DNA from 4 places in the Brevibacillus sp. TJ4 genome. Region 2 is predicted to be linked to each of the others. Evidence: riboswitches for the same ligand, from Rfam matches in the RefSeq annotation. Region 2 holds a riboswitch; each other region holds the start of a gene.
What was found. A riboswitch is a leader RNA that binds a small molecule or an ion and turns the genes downstream of it on or off. The one in region 2 is predicted to bind cobalamin.

Region 1 (4,496 bases), 2.2 Mb from region 2:
CTGGAAAGCAGCTTTTGCCACAAAACAAGAAAATCTGCTCGCCGAGAAGATTCGTCAGCTTTGCACCCTTCATAAATTCCGCTATGGTTACCGGAAGATTACTGCGCTGCTTCGAAAAGAGCAGTCCATTAATCACAAACGTGTGCAGCGAATCATGCAACGTGAGGGACTACAGTGTCGAGTCAGGGTAAAGAAGCGCAAGCCAACAGGACAGCCAGCCCATGTAGCGGAACATCAGTTACAACGTCAATTTGAGGCGAATGCACCGATGCAAAAACTCGTGACGGATATCACCTATTTACCGTTTGGAGGAAAGACGTTGTACCTGTCGAGCATTTTAGACTTGTTTAATGGGGAGATCGTGGCGTACAGTATAGCAGATAAACAAGACACAGCATTTGTATTAGATACGCTGAATCAGCTGCCTCTCACAGAAGGTTCAATGCTTCACAGCGATCAAGGCAGCGTCTATACGTCACAGGCATATCAAGAAGCGGTAAAAGAAAAAGGGATTATCATGAGCATGTCCCGTAAGGGTACGCCTGCTGATAATGCCCCCATCGAATCGTTCCATTCCACACTAAAGTCTGAAACGTTCTATCTCGAAGGTTTGACCTGCACAACGACTGCAATCGTTGAGCAAACCGTTCGAGACTACATTCACTACTATAACTCAATTCGCATTCAAACGAAACTAAACAACCAGTCGCCGATGGATTACAGGCGACTGGCAGCTTAACTTGAAAGGTGTTTTGATCCCTGACTCACAAACGGGGGTCAGTCCCCTTGTGCGGGGGACAGCTTTTTTGTTGTGCGAGGAAAGACCTGGTGAAACCCGTACGTGATCCGTCACCCTCGACCCGACAAGCTGCTTATAGAATTTGACAGCAGCGGTGGAATTATGTATCGCGGATAGAGGTTACCCTTTCGCGAAAAGTGTGGTATTCTACTAGGCAGAATAAAAGGTGTTAGGAGTGCAGCCGAAGATGTATCAGCTTGTGCGAAAGTACCTCTTTAAACAGGACGCGGAAGAAATCCATGAAAAAACGGTGCATGCCTTAAAACAGGCGCAAGATTCACCCTGGGGGAAGCGCACGCTGAAAGCCATGTATCATTTTCAGGACGAGCGTTTGCAGACAAAGCTGTGGGGACATGTTTTTCCCAATCCGGTCGGGCTGGCGGCAGGTTTTGACAAAAACGCGGAAGTCTACCACGCTCTTGCAGCGCTGGGCTTTGGTTTCATAGAGGTCGGGACGATTACCCCGCAAGGGCAGCCGGGAAATCCGAAACCGAGATTGTTTCGTCTCCCCGCACACGAGGCTGTTATAAACCGCATGGGATTCAACAATCAAGGTTCCTTCCTGGTAGCGAAAAACCTGGTGGACTACGCCTATGCGGATGTACCGATCGGGATCAATATCGGCAAGAACAAGGCGACGCCAAATGAAGAAGCGGCGTCTGACTACAGCAAGTGCATGGATTTGCTGTATTCGTACGGGCATTATTTCGTCATCAATATCAGTTCGCCAAATACTCCGAATTTGCGTGATTTGCAGGAAACGCAAAGCCTGCGTGCGCTCATCCGCGCTGTCAGGGAAAAGGCTCGGGAGCTGGAGATGCGCGGCATCAAGCAAAAGCCAATCCTGCTCAAGGTCGCTCCCGACATGGCGGACGAGCAGATGCGCGATGTCGTCCATGCAGCCGTCGAGGAAGGCATAGCCGGTATCATCGCCACCAATACGACGCTCTCCCGTGAGGCGGTACAGGATCACCCATATGCGGAAGAAGCAGGCGGATTGAGCGGCAGGCCGTTGACCGGGCGCTCTACGGCGTGGGTGAAGGAGATTTACCAGGAAGTCGGAGACAAGGTGCCGATCATTGGCGTGGGCGGTATCTTTACCGGTGAAGATGCGTATGAAAAAATTCGCGCCGGCGCGAGCCTGGTCCAGGTGTATACGGGAATGATTTACCAGGGACCGGGGATTGCCAAGCAAATCAACAAAAAACTGCTGCAGCTTATGGCTCGGGATGGCTTTTCCCACATCAGCCAGGCGATTGGCGCAGATGCGAGCAAGTAGCGGGGTGCAGGGATTGTTCACATGTCCGGTGGGGCGGGTGAGCAATCCCTGCTTTATTTTTTTGGCGGATCTGGTTTATAATGGAATCGGACAAGTCAGAGTTGTCCGATAATTGAACAGGATGGCATTAGGTGCCCATATGGTTAATACATCCATAAGGGATAACAGGGAATCGGGTGAAAGTCCCGAGCGGTCCCGCCACTGTAACCAGGGAGTTCTCTTTGCGTGTAGTCCACTCATCCATACAGATGGGGAAGGAGCAAAGAGCGCGATGATCTGGAAGCCAGGAGACCTACCTAACTGCTGCACCAAAAAATCCTTCGCGGAAAGGAGAGGTGGCAAACAGGAAATTCGGCTTCCAGCAAGTCGATTGTTTTCGTGTGCGCATTTCCCATCCGTACGTTCGGGTGGGATATTTTTGTTCTATCACAAGAAAAGGAGGAGCAGGTGCATGAATAAGAAGCGTTCCCGCATTGTCTCCAGCGTTTTGCTCGTCGCCGGATTCGTATTGTACTTTCTCGTGAACGAACCGCAGACCGGTCATGCCATGCATATCATGGAAGGCTATCTGCCTTTTGGTTGGGCGATGTTCTGGTGGGGATTGTTCCTGCCGTTTTTCGTCATCGGCTTGCGTTCGATACGCAAAGTCATCGTGCAGCATCCCGAGGTGAAGCTGTTGGTGGGAGTGGCTGGCGCGTTTGCCTTTGTCTTGTCGGCATTAAAAATACCTTCGGTGACAGGCAGCAGCTCCCACCCTACCGGAACGGGGCTGGGATCCATTTTGTTCGGGCCCTTTGCGATGTCGGTGCTGGGCAGCATGGTCCTGCTGTTTCAGGCGTTGCTTTTGGCGCATGGCGGGCTGACTACGCTGGGAGCGAACGCGGTTTCCATGGCAGTCGTCGGCCCCTTGGTCGCTTACGGAATCTATCGCCTGATTAGCAGTGCCAACGGCGGAAAGCGGCTCGCGGTTTTTGCTGCTGCCGCGACAGCGAATCTGGCTACGTACGTTACGACCTCCCTGCAGCTAGCGCTCGCCTTTCCCGCGGAAACGGGCGGAGTGATGGCGTCATTTGCCAAATTTGCCGGCATTTTTGCTGTTACACAAATACCGTTGGCAATCTGTGAAGGATTGCTGACCGTGCTCGTCTGGAACTGGCTGCAAGCCTACAATGCCAAGGAACTGGTTCAATTACGGCTGCTGAAACAGGAGGAATCGCTGTGAAAAAAGGGATGAACTGGCTTTTGCTCGCAGGTGTTGTCGTGCTGGCGATCATTCCGTTATTGATCGTCAGCGATTCCGAGTTCGGAGGGGCGGACGGAGCTGCAGAAGAGGCGATCGTGGAAATCGCGCCCGCGTATGAACCGTGGTTTGAGCCGCTGCTCGAACCGCCGGGCGGGGAGACGGAGAGTTTGCTGTTCGCCGTTCAGGCTGCTCTTGGCGCCGGAGTGATCGGGTATGCCGTCGGGTTTTACAAAGGTCGGTTGGGCAGACAAAAGTAATGATGTGGCAATGGCTGGACACCTATTCCTACCAGAACCGGTTGCGATTTTTGCCGCCGTTGCAAAAAGCCATGCTCGGATGTATTGTGTTGCTTTTTGCCATGCTGGGCCATGTGCTCGTACAAGCCTTGGTCTTTCTCTGGATGGGGTTGTGGGTGGTAGGATACGCCCGCATCCCCGTGCGGCTTTATTTGCTCTTTTTGCTCGTTCCCATGGGTTTTTTCGCGGCAGGAATGCCGGCTTTGCTGATTGACGTGACGCTTCACGGGGCCGATTCCGGTACGGTGCATCATCCTGTTTTGGCGTGGACGGTCGGAGCGGTTCAGTTTTCTGTCTCGCAAGCGGCTATTGAGCAAGTAGTGACGCTGTTTGCAAGGACACTCGCCAGCCTTGCCTGTTTTTCCTTTTTGCTGTTTACGACGCCGTTTACGGAGATTTTGCAGCTCATCCGCCGCTTGCGAATACCTGTGTTGGTATCCGAGCTGGCGATGATTATGTACCGCTTCATTTTTATTTTGCTCAAGACTAGTCACCAGCTCTGGGTCGCACAGAAGTCGCGCGGCGGCTTTCAAGGATTCCGGGCCAGCTTGCGCGATGCGGGATTGCTCGCTTCTCAGCTTTTTGTCCGGTCGATGAACAGGTACGAGATGCTGCAACGAGGCATGGCAGCGCGGGGAATGAGCGATGAGATTCAGGTGCAGAGCAGAGGCAGTCATGTCCGTTCCCGGCGGTATGAGTGGGAGTCGGCAATCGGCTGTCTCGTACTGGCGGGAATCCAGTGGTGGATGGAGGGAGTGCGGCTTTGACGACGTATGTGATGGAGTTTTCCGATGTGTACTACACCTATCCAGGCAGCAGGTCACCGGTATTGCAAGGGGTGTCGCTGGGGATTCCGGAGGGGAAGAAATGCGTGCTGCT
Region 2 (4,496 bases):
CGGACCGCCACACAATGCCGTAATGATGCCGATCGGAAATTCTTCCGGGGCAAACGCCAGTCGCGCAAACACATCGGCCCAGATGAGAAAAATGGCTCCCAACAGCGCACTGACGGGCAACACGCGCTTGTGATCGGAACCGACGATCACCCGCACAATATGGGGCAGCATCAACCCGACAAAGCCGATCGAACCGCTAATCGCCACGATCACTCCGGTAAGCAAGGCGGTAAGCACGAACAACAGCTTGTGAAAATGTGCCGTGTTTACCCCGAGCGTACGCGCTGCTTCTTCGCCCATCAGCATTGCGTTGAGCGAACGGTGCAGTGCCGTCAGAACGGCAAAAGCGAGCAGCAAGACAACAGCCGGGATCAACAGGTAGTCCCATTTTGCACCCGCCAGGCTGCCGCTCATCCAAAACAGCACGGAGCGTATGCCCTGCTCATTCGGTGCCGAAAAGATGATCAGACTGGTGATCGCAGACAAAATGGCAGAAATCGCGATTCCCGACATCAGCAGGCGGGTCGTCGAGTTGTGCCCGCCCAGCCTAGACAGAAAAAAGACGAGCAGGATCGACAGCAGCGCTCCTCCAAACGCGCCCAGTGACAAGGCGAGCTGGCCAAACCATTGGAATGCTCCGAATAAAATAACGAGTGTTGCACCTACCGAGGCCCCCGAGGAAACTCCGAGAATATACGGATCTGCCAGCGAGTTGCGGACCAGCGCCTGGATGGCCACTCCGACAATCGAGAGGCTCGCTCCGACGATCGCCCCCAGCAGCACGCGGGGAAAACGGATGTCCCAGATGATCGTCTGCTGCGCACTCGTCCAATCTACCGGGATCTGATTGCCGACAAGCGGCACTTTTGACAAGGCAATTTTCCAAACGGTCGCCGCTTCTACCTTGACCGACCCGAGCGTAACCGCCATGGTGACGGACACGAGAAGAGATGCGAGCAGTACGAGCAGCAACCAAGACATCTTGATTCGACGCAGATTCATTTCTCCACTCCCATCCCTGTCGCTTCCTACTGCTGGAATCGTTCCGGATAAAATCCTTCCGCCAGCATTTTCAGCGCGATCGGAGCGCGGACCCCTTCAGCAGCGGCAGACAAAGGCAGTACGATCAGCCGTTGATTGGCGATTGCCGGAACCTCGGCCAGCTCTCTTTTGGCAAGCAGAAACTCGCGCTTTTGTTCCACGCTCGTATTCCCGTAATCGACGACGACGATTACATCCGGCTTGCGATCGACGACTTCCTCCCAGCTTACCGCCGGCCATCCCTTCTCGATGTCGTCAAAGATGTTTTTGCCTCCCGCCAGCTCGATCAGGTGCGTCATGTAGTTGTTGCTTGCTGCTGTCTTCGGCTTGTCTTCCCCGCTGTCGTAGACAAAAACAGTAAGCGGCTTGTCCACCGATTCGATTTTGCTGACTGTATCGTCCATTTCTGCTTTCATCTGGGCGATCAACTCCTCCGCCCTGTCGTCAATACGGAAGATGCGTCCGATGTTTCGGATGTCGGCAAACACATCGTCCATCGTCGGTCCGGTCATGTTGGAGGACATGTGCAAATACGGCTTGATCCCCATTTGCTCCAGTTCCTCCATCGTCCCTACCCCCTGGTCGCCAAAGCCGCTTTTCCACCCTGCGTAGACAAAATCCGGTTCCGCTGCCATCAGCACTTCCTTGTTCGGATATTTGTCGGAGAGCACCGGGATCTTCGCGTAGGCTTCCTCCCATTGCGGCAAGATCGCGTCGTCGAGGTAGGCCGTACCGACCATCTTGTCTTCCAGCCCGAGCGCGAGCATCACCTCTGTCACGTGCTGGTTCAAGGTTACCGCTCGCTGCGGAGCCTGTGGATAGGCAATCGTCATTCCGTTCGTCTCAATCGTCACCGGTTCGCCCGCGGCTGGCTGCGACGGCTGCGGCTGCACCTCTTTCGAACATGCTGCAAGCGTCAATGCGAAAGCGATCGTTCCCAGCAACAAGAAAGCATTTTTTGTACGTTGTATGTTTATAAACATCTTCACGAATGAATCTCCTCCCCATGCTATGTAGCCTGTTGGGCATACAGCCCCGTTTCACGTCCTGTTTTTGCATCACCTCCCTTTCTGCCAAACAAAAAACACCTTCCCGTTGACGAACGGGAAGGTGTCTATGCGTACATACAGCCAGGCCAGGACAGGCATTTCCTGGTACACGACGGTCAGCTTTCTACACCACCCCATCCTCGTGGGTTGATTGTGCAAAGGCTTCATGGCAGGTCTCCTGGCTCGGATTCCTCGCACCCTGCTCCCTTCCCATTCCTTCTTGCGACGGAACAGTGGTTTGCAACAGGGTACTCCTCCTTACAGTGGCGGGACCGCGCCGGCTTTTCACCGGACTTCCCTTTTAAGCTGCTGAACGATGTCGCGTCCATACAGCACCATGAAACACATGTATGCAATTGTTTTTCGTCTGATTGTGGTTCTTTAGCCGATGACGGTCAATTCTTTCGGGAAGCTCGTCAGAACCTCCACGCCGTCCTCGGTTACCAGGACGTTGTCTTCAATGCGCACACCGGCGACGCCAGGTACGTAAACGCCCGGTTCGATGGTGAAAACCATTCCGGGGCGCAGTTCGTCCTTGTTTTCGCCATGGATCGAAGGGTACTCATGGACGTCCATGCCCAGGCCGTGTCCAAGCCGATGCATGAAGTATGGACCGTACCCTTTTTCTGTAATCAGGTCGCGCGCTGTCTTGTCCAGATGGCCAAAAGAGACCCCGGGACGAACCGCTGCGATAGCCGCCTTGTTGGCAGCCAGCACGGTTTCGTAGATGTCCCGCAACTTGTCGTTGACCTCGCCGACCGCAAACGTGCGGGTAATGTCCGAGACATAGCCGTCCGCTTCCACGCCTGCATCGAACAGGAGCAGTTCTCCTTGGCGAATTTGCCTGCTACCGGGATGTCCGTGCGGCAGCGCAGAGTTTTCTCCGGACAGGACCATGGTTGAAAAAGAAGGGCCTTCCGCACCCAGCCGCTTCATCTGGTATTCCAGTTCGGCGACGATCTCTTTTTCCATAACGCCCGGCTGGACTTTTTTCACCGTTTCCCTGATCGCACCCTCAATCAGACGAATGGCATGCTTGATTCGGGCGATTTCGTCCGCCGTCTTGATCATGCGCATCTCGCGCAGCGGCCGATCGACGTCCACATACTGTGAAGCTGCGACGACTGCGCTCAAGGCTTCGAAGCGCTCGACTGTCATATGGCCTTTTTCCAGCCCGAGCTTTTTCACGCCGCCCGGCAGTGCCTGCTTCAAAATATCAAACGGATTTTGCACATCCGTATGGGTAACGATCTGTTTGACGATAGACGCATTCATGGCGGCATCGCGATCCAGCGCGGGAACGATCAAGGTAGGCTCCCCGACAGCAGGTATGACCAGTCCCATAAAACGCTCGTGCGGATCAGAATAAAAGCCTGTCAAATAGTAGACATGCTTGGGGGAAGTAATCAGTACCGCATCCAGCTCTTGCTGTTGCAGAAATGTGAGAAGGTTTGCAATCCGCTCTTGTGACATGCTGCTTCACCATTCTTTCACCAAGTAGTTTATAGCGAGGATACCATTTTCTGCGAAAAAATAGAAGAAGTATCGGCAAAAAGACTCAAGGAAGAGGGGCTCCGCATGCAAAGATTTTTCGCTGCGCGTACTGAAAGGAAAAAGGGAGACGCGTTTTGTCCCCCCTTCTCTTCTAGTTTTTCATGCGCGGGTCCAGCGCGTCACGCAAGCCATCACCGATCAGGTTGAAGCCGAGAACCGTCAGCATGATCGAAAGCCCGGGAAAAATCACTGTCCACGGTGCTTTCTGGATATACTGGCGGGAGTCGGAGAGCATCTTGCCCCACTCCGGCTCCGGAGCTTGGGCCCCAAGCCCGAGGAAACCGAGTGCTGCCGCTTCGATAATCGCTGTGGCAATGCCCAAGGTTCCCGTGACAATGATCGGGGCCATGCTGTTGGGGAGGATGTGCTGCAGCAAAATGCGCGAATCCTTCATCCCGATCGCCCGTGCGGCCGTAACGAACTCCTCTTCCTTCAGGCTCAGTACGCGGGAACGGACGAGTCGCCCGAAGGTGGGTATATTGACAATCGCAATCGCCAGCAAGGCATTTTGCAAGGAAGGCCCGAGAATTGCCACGATCGCGATCGCCAGCAAAATGCTGGGAAAAGCAAGCATGATGTCAAACAGCCGGGAGATGACGATATCCACCCATTTCCCGTAGTAGCCTGCCAAAAGTCCGAGAACCGTCCCGGCGATGACCGAGCCGATTACGGCGAAAGTGCCGACCCACAGGGAAATGCGCGCCCCGTAAATGACGCGGCTCAACACGTCACGACCGTTGTAGTCGGTGCCAAACCAATGTTCAGCGGATGGCGGCTGGTTTTTTTTCAGCAAGTCGTAATCTTCGCTGTAGTGATACGGTGCCAAAACCGGTGCCAGAACCGCAACGACGA
Region 3 (4,496 bases), 1.5 Mb from region 2:
ATGCTGTCTGCGATCATTTCCGACACGCTGCTGCTGAAATCGCCTACCTGCACCGAGCAGGACGTGAAAGCAGCGCATGAGCTTGCTGCTATCGCAGGCGTCGAGCTGGAAACGTACGGCTTGTCCATGCTGAAAGCGGGTGCTGACCTGAGCGACAAAACGATTGCGCAGTTGATCTCGCTGGACGCCAAGGAATTCCAGATGGGCAACGCCAAAGTCGAGATCGCCCAAGTCAACGCAGTCGACGTCAACGATGTGCTGGCTCGCCAGGATGAGCTGGAAGCGGCTTTGTCTGCGATTATCGCAGAAAAAGGGCTCGATCTGTTCGTCTTCGTCGTCACCGACATCCTGAACAACGACTCCTACGCGGTTGCCCTGGGCAGTGCGGCACACGCTGTGGAAAAAGCCTACAACGTCAAACTGGAGGGCAACAAAGCGCTGCTCAAAGGTGTCGTCTCCCGCAAAAAGCAAATCGTCCCGGTCTTGACCGAAACTTTTCAATCGCTGTAAGCAAACGACAATGACAACAGGAAGCTGCCGTACGTGAGGATACGGCAGCTTTTTTCCAACGTAAATACGCGTGTTTCCGCGAAAACGCTGGACAAGGAGGAAGGAATGTGGAAGAGAAAGTAGCTGGCAAAGAACCAATCGATCTGGGAAAGCGCGTCTGGCTCATCGACGGCTATGACAGTGGACTGCCTGAACGAACGGGGATTTATGTCATTGAAGAAGAGGAGCTGACGCTCGTCGAGACAGGACCTAGCCCGTCTGTTCCCTACATACGAGCCGGCCTGGAGCGGCTCGGCTACACGCTGGAGCAAGTGAAGTACATCATTCTCACCCATATTCACCTGGATCACGCAGGAGGAGCAGGTCTGCTGCTCGCGGACTGCCCGAATGCAACCATCGTCGCGCATCCCAAGGCAGTACGCCACCTCGTCGATCCGACGCGCCTGATCGCAGGGGCACAGGCGGTCTACGGGGCGTTGTTCGATTCCTTGTTTGCTCCGATCGTTGCCGTGCCGCAGGAGCGGATTGTTGCCAAGCATGACGGCGAAACCTTGCAGATTGGTCCTGCCTGCACACTTCAGTTTTTGGATACGCCGGGACATGCCAACCACCATTTCAGCATCTACGATCCGGTGAGCAACGGCATGTTTACGGGGGATACAGCGGGTGTGTACTACTGCCAGTTGGCGCGCGAAGGCGTTCCGTTTTTCCTCCCGTCCACGTCACCCAATCAGTTTGATCCGGACAAGATGCGAAGCGCGATTGCCCGCTACCGCGAGATGAAGCTCGATCGGCTGTACTTCGGCCATTTCGGCATGAGCGAGCAGGTCGAAGAAGCGTATCGCCAGGTGCTCCGCTGGCTGCCGATCTTCGTCGAGGAAGGCGAAAAGGCGTACGCCGCCGGACGCGGATACGAGCAGCTGCGCGACAGCCTGTTCGCGCGCGTGAAAGATGAGCTGCGGCAGCAGGGCGTCGACGAGGAGCACGAGCTGTTTTCCTATATCCGCATCGATGCGGAAGTCAGCGCCATGGGTCTGCTCGATTATATGCAGAAACGAGAAGCGGCAAACGCACAAGCATAAGCTGCGAACTTTCGCTTGTTCTTTTTTTCCCGCAACAATGCTATGATGGTTGTATTCTGCAAAAACGATCAGCAATGCCAACCAACATCATAGTGGTACAGTCGACAGGTGCCTCGTTGCCAGACGAGGTGAAAAGGGAAGCCGGTGCAAATCCGGCGCGGTCCCGCCACTGTAAAACGGGTAGCGCTTTCGCAAACCACTGTTTCCAAGCTGAAACGGGAAGGGGAGGGCGTCTGACACCCGCAAGCCAGGAGACCTGCCTGTCGAATATCGCGCGTTCCTTCGCGGAAAGGAGCGGCCGAATCAGGATGCCTGAAAAGCCGACCCTTTGTATGTCCATTTTGGATTCAAAGGGTTTTTCTTTTGTGCGAACGCAACCACAATGAGCAAAAAGGCAAGGGAAGGAAGAATGTACGATGAAAAGGCTTCGCAAATGGTTCATACCCGCGCTGGTGATCCTGTATTTGACAGGCTGCAGCGGCACGAGTCAGGTAACCACCCCTCAGCCTGAGACGAATCAGGGCACCCAGCAAGCGGCGGAATCTGCCGGAGAGACAGAACGCAAGACCGTCTACCCGCTGACGATCACCGATGCGACGGGCAACGAAATTACGTTTGAAAAGGCCCCTGAGCGGATCGTTTCGACGTCGCCTGCCGAAACCGAGATTTTGTTTGCCCTGGGATTGGGAGAGAATGTAGTCGGTGTTTCCGATTACGACGATTATCCTGCGGAGGCGCTGGCCAAACCAAAGGTGGGCGGCGTTACTTCGCCGAATGAAGAAGCGATTCTGGAGCAAAGCCCGGATTTGGTGATCGGCGGCATCTCCATGGAGCGACCGGTTGCGCAGAAGCTGCAATCGCTCGGCTTGCCGGTATACATTACCCATCCCTCCAGCCTGGATGAAATTATGCAAAACATTTTGACTGTCGGCATCATCACCGACCGCCAGCAGCAAGCAGAAGACGTGGTAGCGCAGATGAAAGCCGACATCAAACGGGTGTCGGATGCGCTTCAGGACATACAAGCAGACGATCAAAAGAAAGTGTACATCGAATTCGCGCCCGGCTGGACAGTAGGCAAAGGCGAGTACATGGACGAGCTGATCGCCTTGGCAAAAGGGATCAACATCGCCGGCGACACCGAGGGCTGGAATCAGATCAGCGAGGAAAAGGTGCTTCTGGAAGACCCGGATGTCATCCTTTACGCGGACGGAGTGACGGATATGACGACAGGCAAGAGCCTGGATGAGATCATCCTGAACCGCAGCGGCTGGGACAAAATCACGGCGATCCAGCAAAGTCAGGTATTCGGACTGGACCAGAACATCCTCTCACGTCCGGGTCCACGCATTACACAAGGGTTGATCGAAGTGGCAAAAGCGGTTTACCCGGATCGGGTGAAGTAAATGAAACGCAGGCTCTTGGCATGGATGGGAGTAGGCGGTATCATCCTGCTGTTTTCCACCATCGCCAGCATTTCCATGGGATCGGCCAATCTGCCGCTGTCGCAGGTGTGGATGATCATCCTCCATCAGATTCCGTTTGTTGGCGATTGGGTCCCGGTCACATGGGCGGATTCGGCGGAGCAGATCGTTATGAAGGTGCGTTTTCCTCGCGTGATTCTGGCGATTTTGGTCGGTGCTTGCCTGGCGCTGGCGGGAGCCGGCTTTCAGGGAGTTCTGCGCAATCCGCTGGCTGATCCGTATACGATGGGTGTCGCCTCGGGCGCTGCAGTAGGAGCGGCTTTTTTGATTTTATTCGGGCTTCAGTTCGCTTTTTTCGGCGAGTGGGGGATTCCGATCGTCGCCTTCGTCACGGGCTGCTGCAGCTTGTGGATCGTGCTTGGCCTGGCGAGAACCGAAGGAGTCCTTCATACCGAGCGTCTGATTTTGTCTGGCGTAGTGGTGCAGGCGTTTTTGGGCTCTTTCGTCTCGCTTATGGTCTCTTTGTCCGACAAGGTCGTCAATGAGATCGTCTTCTGGCTGATGGGCAGCCTCTCGTTTCGCGGCTGGTCGTATTCGTACGTACTGGTCCCCTATTTGCTGGTCGGCTTTCTCATCCTCGTCTCCTACGCTCGTTCGCTCAACCTGTTCGCCTTGGGAGAGCGGCAGGCAGCCCATATGGGGGTACAGGTTGACCGGACGAAGCTGATCGTCCTGCTCGTCTCTACGCTTTTGACAGCGGCGGCCGTCTCGATCGCGGGGATCGTCGGCTTCGTCGGACTGGTCGTGCCGCATCTGGTGCGACTGCTCGTCGGACCTGACTATCGGATTTTGCTGCCGGTGGCCACGGTTATGGGAGGAGTGTACGTCTTGTGGGCGGATACGCTGGCCCGTATGCTGCTCAGTCCAACCGAGCTTCCGCTGGGTGTCATTACCGCTTTTCTGGGGGCGCCGTTCTTTGCCTACCTGCTGAAACGAAACAAACGGAACAGGGAGTGGATCGGACGATGATCCGGGTAGACCAACTGGGCAAACGATACATGCACAAAACCGTGCTGCAGGCTGTGACATTTCACGTCGACAAGGGCGAGTTTTTTGGCGTCATCGGTCCGAATGGAAGCGGCAAGTCGACGCTTGTGCAGATCATGTCCGGCCTGATCCGGGGTGATGAGGGCACGGTGGCGATCGACGGGAAAAACATCGAGCGCTATTCGCGCAAGGAGCTGGCGCGCATCCTGGCTGTTCTCGAACAGGAGACGTTGCCGCCGGTCGGTTTTCAGGTGCGTGAAGTGCTGGAAATGGGAAGGTTTCCGTACCAGAACTGGCTCGGCGAAGAGCGGGAGGACGCCGGAGCGCTCGTGGATGAGATCGTGTCCTTGCTGGAGCTTGAAGATTTGCAGCACCGCACCTTGGACCGCTTGAGCGGCGGGGAAAAGCAGCGTGTTGCCTTAGGCAAGGCGCT
Region 4 (4,496 bases), 520 kb from region 2:
GTGATGATGGTCGATATGCTCCATCGCCGCTAGACGGTACTGGCAGGTGTCGCAGTTGAGCTTTACCTCGCCGTGCAGTGCTTCCTGCACCCGGTCCTTCAGCACTTCTTGCAGCAGCGGGTGAAACCCGAAATACGCCGCGAGCGTAAACTGCGCTTCTGGATAGCGAAGGCGGAATTGCTCGAGCTGGTCGGCCATGCGCTTGATCAGCACGCCAGTGAACAAGAAATACGGGAGTACGACGACGTGGCGCGCGCCCAGCTTGAGGCAGCGCTCGATTCCGTCCTGATAGAGCGGGAAAGTGACGCCCATAAACGCGGTTTCCACCCATTTCACCTGGCTCTTCTCCCAGAACATGCGGGACATTTTGTAGATGTCGCTGTTGGCGTCCGGATCGCTGCTGCCTCTGCCGATGACGAGCACGGCTACATCGTCTTTTTTCTGCTCAGATGTAATCCCCGCTTCTTGCAAGCGAGCCTCCAGGATGTTCAGCACCTCCTGGTGGATGCCGATCGGTCTGCCGTATATAAACTGAACGTGCGGATACAGTTCCTTCGCTTCGTCAATCGCCGCCGGGATGTGGATTTTCGCGTGGCCTGCGGAAAACAGGATAATCGGGATGACGGCTACGCGCGTCGCTCCCCTTTTCACGCATGCAGACAGTCCTGCCAGCATATCCGGCTGCTCAAATTCCAAAAAACAGGTTTCCAGTACGGGTACGTCAATCTGCCCCGCCAATTCGTTGACAAACTGGCGAACTTCTTCATTTCCCTCGGGATCTTGGCTCCCGTGGCCGACAAACAGTACAGCGTCCATTGCACAGCCTCCTTTTTTTAATCGCCGCATGCGGCCGTCTCAATCTCCGCCTTGGCCGGCTCACGCCATTTGTATCCTTCGATCTCTCCTACCCGCTGGAAAAACTTGTGGAACCTCTCATTCGGAAAGGCATCCTGCTTGTAGCGGGCGACGATTCTTTCGACGAGCGGCACGATTTCCTCCGCATCGATCCCTTCTGCGACGGGTATGCCAGAATGAGCGTTGCGCCCGACCGTCTTCGCTCCCAGGAACAGATCGAATTTTCCTTTGCGGAAGACGATTCCGATATCTTCCCGAACAGCTCCGTAGCAAGCCATGCCGCAGCCGTTAAAGCCGATTTTCAGCTCTTTTGGGCTTTGTCTGCCCGCCAGCTTCTGCTGGATTTGCTCGGCGTACGGTATGCTATCTTTCTTTTCGCCATCGCAAAAATCACACGCTTTTATCTGCACCACGTCGCCGATCGGACTGACCATCAGCCCTGCTGCCCGCAGTCGTTCGGTGATGCGCTCAGGCTCTGCGGTCGGAACGCGCAGGATCAACTGGTGATGCGGCGTGTACTCGATCTCGCCCTTGTCCTTCGTTACTTCGGCGAGCAGCATCATCTGCTGCGGGGTGATTTTTTTGTTGGCGACGCCCGGACTGACCGAACATTCAAAAATCAGCTCCGGCGTAAACGACTGGACAGTGCGGGCTGCGGCTGCAGACGAGGCCTCGCTCTCTCCGTCGAGGACAGCCAGCGCCTCCAGCGCCCATGAAAGCGGCGACTGCTGCGGATGTGCCGGGGCGGGCGGTGACTGTACCGCGATTGCTGCTGCTTGCGGCGTCCCGCTGTCTGGCTGCGCTGCCGGAGATTGCGTTCGTTCCTGTACGGCAACGCTCTGTGCGATGCTTGCTCCCGCTGGCTCTTGCCCCGATCCGCCTTGCGCTTCCAGCGACCACGGCTCATTCTCGACGCGCAGGCGCTGATGCGGCAAAAGCGGCTGCTCATCCACGGAAAGCGTGTATTTTCGCTGGTACCCGCGCGGCGTGATCATCTTGCCGTCGTAGACAAATGTGGACGAGTTGCCGATGATGACCGTCGTCAGCATCCCGATGTCATGTTCCAGCATTTGCTCCAGCGTGGTAACAACGACATGCTCCCGGCTCCGGTATGCGCTTTTTACGATCCCGACCGGGGTGTCGGGCGAGCGGTACGTAAGCAAAATCCGCTGCGCTTCTACGATCTGACGGGTGCGTCGACCGCTGCGCGGATTGTACAGGGCGATCACGAAATCCGCCATACCGGCCGCCTCGATGCGTCGGGCAATCAGTTCCCATGGCGTGAGATGGTCGCTCAGCGAAATCGTGCAGGCGTCGTGCATAATCGGCGCTCCCAGCAGTGCCCCGCACGAATTGATCGCAGAAATGCCGGGAATGACCTCCAGCGGCACGCCTGTTTTTTCGGTCCAGCCTTTTTCCACCAGCACCTCGTACACCAATCCGGCCATGCCGTAGACGCCGGCATCGCCGCTGGAGATGACCGCCACCTTTTTGCCCGCTTCCGCCTGGCGGACCGCTTCCCGCGCCCGCGACACCTCCTCGGTCATTCCCGTGCTGACGATCTCCTGGTCGGTCAACAATCCGCGGATCAGGTCTACATACGTGGAGTAGCCGATGATCACATCACTGTCCTCTATCGCTTCACGGGCACGCTGGGTGATATGTTCAAAACTCCCCGGCCCAAATCCAATGACAAACAGCTTGCCGCTCATAATGCTCCTCCCTTCGAATACTGCTGCACTATTTTCGTTTGTACACACATCGCCGCAAAACAAAAAGCGCTCTGTTCCCCTGCATGACAAGGAAAACAAAGCGCGGAAAGCCAAAAGCCGCAATCCTCACCTTTCCTTTGACCCGAAGGAAATCAGTGCTGTACAGCAAACAGGCAGGTCTCCTGGCTTGAGGATCATCGCCTTTCTTCTCCTTCCCGCCCTCATAGGACAGTGGATGGCAAACGCCGCGAAGAAAAGCTCCTCTCTTACAGTGGCGGGACCGCGTTGGCTTTTCACCAAACTTCCCTTTTAACCCTGTCCTGGCCGCACGGCATCGCCGTACCCAGACAGGGACCTGTTCGCGAAATCGTCTATTCGGTACATCGAATGTACTTTAATCATAGCAAATATTGGTCGAGTTTCAAGCAAAAGCTGGCAAGCATTGTGGCGGGTCTCCGCTCCCCTACCATCCATGCCAACAGAAACCAGTGACGGCAAGCCTGTCCTGCGGAAGCGGCAAAAGACGCCCGGACGCCGCTTGGTCGTACCGGACGGCTGGAGCCCCTTGAGCAGGTGGCTGACGCCGCTGACGGCTGGCTGGACAAGAGCTCCGCCCGCTACGCCAAGTCAGCAGCATCGAGAAACGCGATCTCGCCGGACAATCTGCTGTCGGCCGAACAAACCGCCAGTTTATACCCTACGTCAATGTCGTACTGGCGGAAATGCCACGAACGCACCTGTTTGAGTCCATGATACAAACCGATATCCCCGCTGCCGGATGTTTTGACAGCAAAAGACTGAAGCGGCAGCGAGAGCCCCATTCCCACTGCCTTTATGTAGCTCTCCTTTAACGTCCATATTTCATAAAAGGAAGCGCGTTTTTCTTCATCTGGTTTGTTTGCCAAATCTTCGTATTCTGCATTGGAAAAAAACTGCTTTGCGATGTCCAAGTCGATCGATTCCACCTTCTCGATATCGATTCCGATACGGGAATGGCTCGTAGCGCAGACCACCCATTTGCCGGAGTGGGAGAGGTTAAAATGAAAACGAGGAAAATCGGGCAAAAACGGTTTTCCGAATCGATTGCGCCGAAACGCGATACGGTCATTTTCGATCTGAAACGTCCGACAAACGATTTGCCTTACAAGCACATCTCCGAGCACCGTTCGCAGCGAATCTTCCCGTCTTCGGAAGCGGCACGCTTGTTGTCGTTTCTGAAAGCAAACCCGGTTCAGCAAGCGTTCATACATTTCCTGCGGCAGATGATCCGGGACGGGGACAGCGTATACGTTCACCATTTGCTTCCTCCCCCATTTCGATTCCTATCCTGTGCGCCTCCCCGGACTGCTCTGCCTGCTAGTCCATTCCTGCACTCATGGACGCTTTTTTCGCACCAAGTAACCGTTAATGGCCAGATAGTCAATATCGGTCCCAAGGAAACACTTCACCGCGTCCGCCGGACTTTCCACGATCGGCTCGCCGTTGTCATTAAACGACGTATTCAAAAGCACAGGCACGCCGGTTTTTTCGTAGAACTTTTCCAGCAACCCGTACAGGTACGGATTCAACTTCTTCGACACGGTTTGTACCCGTCCCGTTCCGTCTACGTGGGTCACTGCCGGTATCTCCTCCACCTTGTCGGGCTTGACCCGAGGAACCAGCAGCATGTAGTAGGAAGGGTGGTCCAATTCAAAGTACGCCGTTTGATACTCTTCCAGAACGATTGGCGCAAACGGGCGGAACGGCTCTCTGTGTTTGACCCGTGCATTCAGTATGTCTTTCATTTCACTGCGTCTCGGGTCCACCAAAATGCTTCTGTTTCCCAATGCCCGCGGCCCGATTTCCGATCGCCCGTGAAACCAGGCGACGATGTACCCTTCCGTCAGCAATTGGGCGACCGTTTCGGCACAATCGGCCGGTTTCTCGACC

Region 1: another riboswitch for cobalamin. It lies ahead of ACAF76_RS03010 (energy-coupling factor ABC transporter permease); the one in region 2 lies ahead of ACAF76_RS13905 (ABC transporter substrate-binding protein).
Region 3: another riboswitch for cobalamin. It lies ahead of ACAF76_RS06490 (ABC transporter substrate-binding protein); the one in region 2 lies ahead of ACAF76_RS13905 (ABC transporter substrate-binding protein).
Region 4: another riboswitch for cobalamin. It lies ahead of cobJ (precorrin-3B C(17)-methyltransferase); the one in region 2 lies ahead of ACAF76_RS13905 (ABC transporter substrate-binding protein).

The regions. Positions count from the first base shown of each region.
Region 1 covers NZ_CP185865.1:655,589-660,084, forward strand. The annotation lists one part of gene ACAF76_RS03000 (IS3 family transposase) at 1-739, shown strand, start outside; gene ACAF76_RS03005 (quinone-dependent dihydroorotate dehydrogenase) at 987-2,078, shown strand; cobalamin riboswitch at 2,191-2,392, shown strand; gene ACAF76_RS03010 (energy-coupling factor ABC transporter permease) at 2,530-3,300, shown strand; gene ACAF76_RS03015 (energy-coupling factor ABC transporter substrate-binding protein) at 3,297-3,578, shown strand; gene cbiQ (cobalt ECF transporter T component CbiQ) at 3,578-4,384, shown strand; gene ACAF76_RS03025 (energy-coupling factor ABC transporter ATP-binding protein) at 4,381-4,496, shown strand, end outside.
Region 2 covers NZ_CP185865.1:2,820,236-2,824,731, forward strand. The annotation lists gene ACAF76_RS13900 (FecCD family ABC transporter permease) at 1-1,002, opposite strand, end outside; gene ACAF76_RS13905 (ABC transporter substrate-binding protein) at 1,029-2,024, opposite strand; cobalamin riboswitch at 2,242-2,445, opposite strand; gene ACAF76_RS13910 (M24 family metallopeptidase) at 2,472-3,563, opposite strand; gene ACAF76_RS13915 (ABC transporter permease) at 3,736-4,496, opposite strand, start outside.
Region 3 covers NZ_CP185865.1:1,363,455-1,367,950, forward strand. The annotation lists gene ACAF76_RS06480 (manganese-dependent inorganic pyrophosphatase) at 1-510, shown strand, start outside; gene ACAF76_RS06485 (MBL fold metallo-hydrolase) at 618-1,592, shown strand; cobalamin riboswitch at 1,682-1,870, shown strand; gene ACAF76_RS06490 (ABC transporter substrate-binding protein) at 2,009-2,998, shown strand; gene ACAF76_RS06495 (FecCD family ABC transporter permease) at 2,999-4,045, shown strand; gene ACAF76_RS06500 (ABC transporter ATP-binding protein) at 4,042-4,496, shown strand, end outside.
Region 4 covers NZ_CP185865.1:3,339,365-3,343,860, forward strand. The annotation lists gene ACAF76_RS16375 (sirohydrochlorin chelatase) at 1-816, opposite strand, end outside; gene cobJ (precorrin-3B C(17)-methyltransferase) at 834-2,567, opposite strand; cobalamin riboswitch at 2,723-2,941, opposite strand; gene ACAF76_RS16385 (4'-phosphopantetheinyl transferase family protein) at 3,185-3,865, opposite strand; gene ACAF76_RS16390 (carbamoyltransferase) at 3,941-4,496, opposite strand, start outside.